DNA from 2 places in the Micromonospora sp. WMMD730 genome. Region 2 is predicted to be linked to the other one. Evidence: riboswitches for the same ligand, from Rfam matches in the RefSeq annotation. Region 2 holds a riboswitch; the other holds the start of a gene.
What was found. A riboswitch is a leader RNA that binds a small molecule or an ion and turns the genes downstream of it on or off. The one in region 2 is predicted to bind thiamine pyrophosphate.

Region 1: it holds a riboswitch for thiamine pyrophosphate, as region 2 does, so the genes downstream of both, thiE (thiamine phosphate synthase) here and ACN265_RS05715 (ECF transporter S component) in region 2, are expected to answer to the same signal.

The regions. Positions count from the first base shown of each region.
Region 1 covers NZ_JBMHML010000002.1:560,218-563,620, forward strand. Annotated here, with positions in the region: gene ACN265_RS02670 (ThuA domain-containing protein) at 1-1,372, opposite strand, end outside; TPP riboswitch at 1,710-1,819, shown strand; gene thiE (thiamine phosphate synthase) at 1,814-2,440, shown strand; gene thiO (glycine oxidase ThiO) at 2,434-3,403, shown strand, end outside.
Region 2 covers NZ_JBMHML010000002.1:1,238,321-1,241,723, reverse strand. Annotated here, with positions in the region: gene ACN265_RS05725 (DUF6328 family protein) at 1-327, opposite strand, end outside; gene ACN265_RS05720 (alpha/beta fold hydrolase) at 451-1,284, opposite strand; TPP riboswitch at 1,395-1,500, shown strand; gene ACN265_RS05715 (ECF transporter S component) at 1,577-2,167, shown strand; gene ACN265_RS05710 (ABC transporter ATP-binding protein) at 2,201-3,403, shown strand, end outside.

The DNA.
Region 1 (3,403 bases), 680 kb from region 2:
CGTTGGTGTTACCGGCGCTGCGCTGCGCGTCGTAGTCCTGCCGGCCGGCCCGCTCGTCGATCGGCGTGAACGCGTTCGACTCGAACGGGTTGGTGTTGTCGCCGGTGGCGAGGTAGAGGTTGCCCTTCGAGTCGAAGGTCATGCTGCCGCCGGCGTGGCAGCAGGTGTTGCGCTGGGTGTCGACCTGGAGCACGACCTTCTCGGTGGCCTTGTCGATGGTGTCACCGTTGACGGTGAACCGGGACAGGTAGTTGCGCGGGGCGCCACCGGCCGGTGCGTAGTACAGGTAGATCCACTTGTTGGTGGTGAAGTCCGGGTCGAGGCGCAACCCGAGCAGGCCGTCCTCGTTGCCGGTGAACACGTCCAGCCGGGTCGCGGTGACCGTGTTGCCGGTGTCCGGCTTCACGATCTGCACCCGGCCGTCACGCTCGGCGTAGAACACCCGGCCGTCCGGAGCGATGTCCAGCTCCATCGGGTTGTTGGTGTTGCTGTCGAGGGTGATCTTCTCGAAGTTCGAGGTCTTGGTGGCGCCGCAGTCGGCGTTCTCGACCCCGGCCGCGGTGCGGATGCCGCCGAGCAGGTGGCTGAGGAACTCCGGCTCGGTGTACGACGCCTGGGTGTGGCCGCCACCGGTGTACCAGGAGCGACCGCCGTCGTAGTCCTGGCACCAGGCGGTGGGGTGGTCGGCGCCCATCGCGCCGGCACCCGGGCTGTAGGACTTCTCGTCCAGGCTGGCCAGCACGTGCACCTTGGAGCGGGGGTTGGTGCGGAAGTTGTACCACTCGTCGAACCGGGACCAGCGGGCCGGCAGGTCGGCGGTCGACGGGTGCGCGGGGTCCTCGACCTTGACGGTGGCCTGCTGGTTGGCCGGGTGGCCGGAGAAGTACGCGCCGACCAGGTTGCCGTACCAGGCCCAGTCGTACTCGGTGTCCGAGGCGGCGTGCACACCGGCGTAGCCGCCGCCGGCCTTGATGTAGCGCTCGAACGCGGCCTGCTGGGTGGCGTCGAGCACGTCACCGGTGGTGGAGAGCCAGATCACCGCCTGGTATTTCGCCAGGTTGGTGTCGTTGAAGGCGGCTCCGTCCTCGGTGGTGTCGACGGTGAACCCGTTGTCGGTGCCGAGCTTCTGGATCGCGGCGATGCCGGCCGGGATGGCGTCGTGCCGGAACGCGGCGGTCTTGGAGAAGACCAGGACCGAGAAGGGTTCGGCGGCTGCTGCCGCCGGTGCCGGTGCGGCCTGTGGCAGGGCCGCCGCGACGGGAGCGGCCTGGGCGGCGGTGCCGCCGATCAGGCCGCTGGCGAGTAGGGAGAGGGCCAGTAGACCGGCACCCAGTGGGCCGCGACGTGCGCGGCGATGGCGGGATGGAGACACTCCATGCTCCTTTTGTCCGTGCTGGACAGTGGTGGGGGCATGGGGACGACTCGCCGCAGACCGTCCCCGGTCGGATCGGTGTGGGCCCGCCGAGGTCCGCACCAGTGGCGATCAGGTGCGGGCCACGCCGAGGCTCCGCACCGGAATAATGTCGATCGGTTGAACAAATTAGCGCCGCTGGATTGGTTTCCGGCAAGGCATGAGCATGTAACGATTCGGTATCGGCGACTCGCTTTTCCGGCTTATGTGGATACAAGCCCACAACCGTACGCATCGATAGTCCTGGATCAATCTAACACCCCTTGGCGGATCAGCGGATCTGTCGTACGGTCACAGACACGTGACCCACGGGAGCCCGGTACACCGGGCTGAGAGGGGGGCTGAGAGCCCCCGACCGTAGAACCTGATCCGGGTAATGCCGGCGCAGGGAGGAGAGTTGCCGTGCCGTCCCTCGGCCGACTGCATCTGATCACCGACACCCGCCCCGGGTGCGACCCGCTCACCGTCGTACGGGCCGCCCTCCCGGTGGCCCGCGCCGACCTCGTCGTGCAGGTCCGGGTGACCGACGACACCACCGACCGGCAGGCGTACGACCTGGCCCGACGGGTACGCGCGCTCTGCGTGCCGTACGAGGCGACCTGCCTGGTCAACGACCGGCTGCACGTCGCCCTCGCGGTGGACGCCCACGGCGGCCACGTCGGCGCGGACGACCTGCCCGTCGCGGCGGCCCGCCGGATCCTCGGCCCCGCCGCCGTGCTCGGCGCGACCGCCCGGGAACCGGGTGCCGCCGCCCGGGCCGTCGCCGCCGGGGCCAGCTACCTGGGCGTCGGCCCGTGCCACCCCACCGCCACCAAGACCGGCCTGCCCGACCCGATCGGCCCGGCCGGCATCCGCGCCGTCGCCGCGGCCGTCGACGTGCCGGTGATCGCCATCGGCGGGGTCACCGCCGCCACGGTGCCGGCGCTGCGGGCCGCCGGGGCCCACGGGGTGGCGGTGGTCGGGGCGCTGTCCGCCGCCGCCGACCCGGGCCGGGCCACCGCCGAACTGATCGCGGCGCTGACGTGCTGACCCGGCCCGACGTCGCCATCGTGGGCGCGGGGCCGGTCGGGTTGGCGATCGCCTGGCGCTGCGCCACCCGGGGCCTGCGGGTGGCCGTGCACGACCCGGCCCCCGGCTCCGGCGCGTCCCGGGTCGCCGCCGGGATGCTCGCCCCGGTCGCCGAGGCGTACTTCGGGGAACGGGAGCTGACCGGGCTGCTCACCGCGTCCGCCGCCCGCTGGCCGGGTTTCGCCGCCGAACTGACCGAAGCCACCGCAACGGAGTTCGGCTACCGCACCGACGGCACCCTCGTCGTCGGGCTGACCGGGGACGACCTGGCCGAGGCACGCCGGCTCTGGTCGTACCAGCAGGGGCTGGGGCTGCCGATCAGCGCGCTGCGGCCGTCGCAGCTACGGGAGCGCGAACCGGCGCTGACCCCCCGGCTGCGCGGCGGCGCGGTCGCCCCCGGCGACCACCAGGTCGACCCGCGCCGGCTGGTCGACGCGTTGCGGGTCGCCGCCGGACAGGCCGGCGCGACCCTGCTGCCCGGCGCGGTGACCCGACTGGCCGAGGTGGACGCGCCCGTCGTCGTGGTCGCCGCCGGCTGCGGCGCCGCCGCGCTGACCGGGCTGCCGGTCCGCCCGGTCAAGGGCCAGGTGCTGCGGCTGCGCGCGCCCGACCACCGCCCGCCCGGCTTCCGGCACGTCATCCGGGGGTACGCCGACGGCGAGTCGGTCTACCTCGTCCCCCGCGACGACGGCGAGGTGGTGCTCGGGGCGACCGTCGAGGAACGCACCGACACCGAGGTGACCACCGGGGCGGTGCTGCGGCTGCTGCGGGCCGCCGTCGACCTCGTCCCCGAACTCGCCGAGTACGCGCTGACCGAGGCGACCGCCGGGCTGCGCCCCGGCACCCCGGACAACGCGCCGATCCTCGGCCCGCTGCCCGGCCGGCCCGGCGTACTCGCCGCCACCGGCCACCACCGGCACGGCA
Region 2 (3,403 bases):
GCTCACCATCGCGACCAGCATGAAGGCCAGGCCAGCGGAGGCCATCCGGTGCGCGAAGCGGACCAGTTCCGGCTTGCGGCCCTGGCGGAACAGCGCCCGGTGGAAGGCGACCGGCGAAATGATCATCGCGGTGGCCGCGGCGGCGGACAGCAGGGCCAGGATGTAGACGTCCCGCTGGAACTCGCTGGTCCGGGTGAACCCGTTACTGAACGGCAGGGTCAGCAGGAAGGCGAAGAGGATCTGCACGCCGGTCTGGGCGACCCGCAGTTCCTGGAGCAGATCGGCGAAGTTGCGTTGCCATCGCTGCTTCTCGGATTCCTTCGACACGCGTTACCTCCGGTTCAGACGGTACGACCGACGGGGGCACCCCCCGTCGGCAGCAACGCCTGTGCCCGATCCGCAACCGCCCGAAACCGATTCACGAACCCCGATCGGGCCGCTGCGCCGACATCATCGGGCCGACCCGCGCACCCGGGCCAGGATCGCCTCGGCCAGCGGGCCCGGCGCCTCGTCGGGAATCCAGTGGGTCACCCCGGAGAGCACCACGAACCGGTAGTCCCCCGACACGTGCCGGACGCACGCCTGCGCGGCGGCCCGTCCGATCGCCACGTCCCGGTCGCTCCACACGTAGCTGGTCGGCACGCCCACCGGACCGACCGCCTTCATGTCCCGACCCGACATCGCCCGGTACCAGTTCAACGCCCCGGTCAACGCGCCGGGCGTCCGCAGCGGCCCGGCGTACCCGGCCACCCGGGCCGGGTCGCCGACGCCGGACAGCAGCCGGCGCAGCACCACCCCCCGCCCGGCCAGCAGCACCTTCTCCGCCAGGCCGGCCCGGCGGAACAACGCCATGTACGACGAGCGCGCCCGCTGCCGGCGGTCGGTGGCCAGCGCGTACCCGAAGGCGGCCGGATGCGGCACCGAGACCGCGGTGAGGGTACGCACCCGCTCCGGATGCCGCGCGGCCAACGCCCAGGCGACGACCGCGCCCCAGTCGTGCCCCACCACGTGCGCGGTGTCGACGCCCAGCGCGTCCAGCACCGCCACCGCGTCGGCGACCAGCTCCGGCAGCCGGTAGTCGGCCACCTCGGTGGGACGGGCACCGGGCGAGTAACCCCGCTGGTCGGGTGCGTACGTGCGCAGCCCGGCGGCGTGCAGGGCCGGCACCACCGCGTCCCACTCCCCACCGTGCTGGGGGAAGCCGTGCAGCAGCAGCACCACGTGGCCGCCCTCCGGGCCACCGGCCCGTACGTCGAACGTCAGTCCCCGCGCCGCTACCCGCATGATCGTCAGACTACCCAGCGACCCGGGCCCCGACCGGGCGTCGAATGCCGGGAACCATGACCTGCTGGGCCGTTGCCGCAGGTCGGTGCTAGCGTCTGCCGAGACAACTTCACATCCGACAGGGGAGCGCACAGCGCTGAGAGTGCGGGCACCGCCCGCAGACCCTCGAACCTGATCTGGGTAATGCCAGCGCAGGGAGTTCGGTCGACCTCCAGCCGCGCCGCCGTCCGGCTGCCGCCGGGCGCGGCGTGCGTCTTCTCCTGGTTCGATCTTCTGGACTGGGAGCACCGACATGCAGCACACCACCACCAACCGGTGGCGCACGATCGACATCGTGGTCGCCGCCGTGATCGCCGTGGCCTTCGGGGTCATCTTCTGGGCCTGGGGCCTGGTCTGGAAGGCCGCCGACCCGGTCTTCGCCGCCGCACCGGCCAGCCAGGCCGTGATGTACGGGGTGTGGCTCGTCCCGGCCGTGCTCGGCGGCCTGGTGATCCGCAAGCCGGGGGCGGCCCTGTTCTGCGAGGCCGTCGCCGCCACCGTCTCCGCACTGCTCGGTGCGGAGTGGGGCGGCGTCACCATCGTCCAGGGCCTGATTCAGGGTCTCGGCGCGGAGCTGGCCTTCGCCGCGTTCCGCTACCGGGCGTACCGGCTGCCGGTGGCGGTGCTCGCCGGGGCGATGACCGGGCTGAGCGCCGCCCTGTTCGACTTCTTCGTCTGGAACGCCGAGTACGCCCTGACCAGCTACCGCCTGCCGTACGCGGCGCTGACCGTGCTCAGCGCCGCCGTCGTCGCCGGTGTCGGCGGCTGGTACCTGACCCGGGCGCTCGCCGAGACCGGGGTGCTCGACCGGTTCCCCGCCGCCCGCGACCGCACCCTCGTCTGAGGCTGCCGTGGCGAGCGGGGAAGGGTCGGCGGTGTGGCCGGGGTGAGGCTGGTCGGCTTCGGCTGGCGGCACGCCGGGCGGCGGGCCTGGGCGGTACGCGGGGTCGACCTGCGCATCGACCACGGGGAACGGGTGCTGCTGCTGGGGCCGTCCGGGGCCGGCAAGAGCACCCTGCTCGCCGCGCTGGCCGGGCTGCTGCCGGCGGACTCCGGCGAGCGGGAGGGCACCGTCGAGATCGACGGCCTCGACCCGGCCAAGGCCCGCGAACGGGTCGGCACCGTCTTCCAGGACCCGCAGTCCCAGCTCGTGATGGCCCGCTGCGGCGACGACGTCGCGTTCGGCCTGGAGAACCGGGGGGTACCCGGCGACGAGATCTGGCCCCGGGTGGACGAGGCGCTGCGCCGGGTCGGTTTCCCGTACCACCGGGACCGGCCCACCGCGGCGTTGTCCGGCGGCGAGCAGCAGCGGCTCGCCCTGGCCGGGGTGCTGGCGCTGCGGCCGGGGCTGCTGCTGCTCGACGAGCCGACCGCCAACCTCGATCCGGCCGGCGCGGACCTGGTCCGCACGGCGGTGGCCGGCGCGTTGGACCCCGACACCACCCTGGTCCTGGTCGAACACCGGGTCGCCGACGCCCTGCCCCTGGTCGACCGGGTGGTGGTGCTGGCTCCCGGTGGCGGGGTCCGGGCCGACGGGACCCCGGAGGCGGTCTTCGCCGCGCACGGGGCCGCGCTCGCCGCCGAGGGGGTGTGGGTGCCCGGTCACCCCACGGTGACCCGGCGGGCCGCCGGACCGAAAGGCGCGGAGTTGCTCACCGCCGACCGGCTCGGCCTGCCGCCCCGGCTGGCCCCCACCGACCTGGCCGTACGCGCCGGCGAGGCGCTCGCCGTCCTCGGCCCGAACGGGGCCGGCAAGTCCACCCTCGCGCTGCTGCTCGGCGGCCTGCTCCGCCCCGGGGCCGGCCGGCTGACCGCCACCGCCGCCCTGGCCGACGGGGACACCCGTACGCCCCCGCACCGGTGGCGGGCCCCCGCCCTGGCCGGTCGGATCGGTTCGGTCTTCCAGGACCCGGAGCACCAGTTCGTCACCCGTACCGTCCGCGACGAACTGGCCCTCGGTCCGCGCCGGACGGGTCGCCCCGAACCGTCCGTCCGGGCCACCGTGGACGAGTTGCTGGAGCGGCTGCGGCTGACCCGGCTCGCCGGGGCCAACCCGTACACCCTCTCGGGTGGGGAGGCC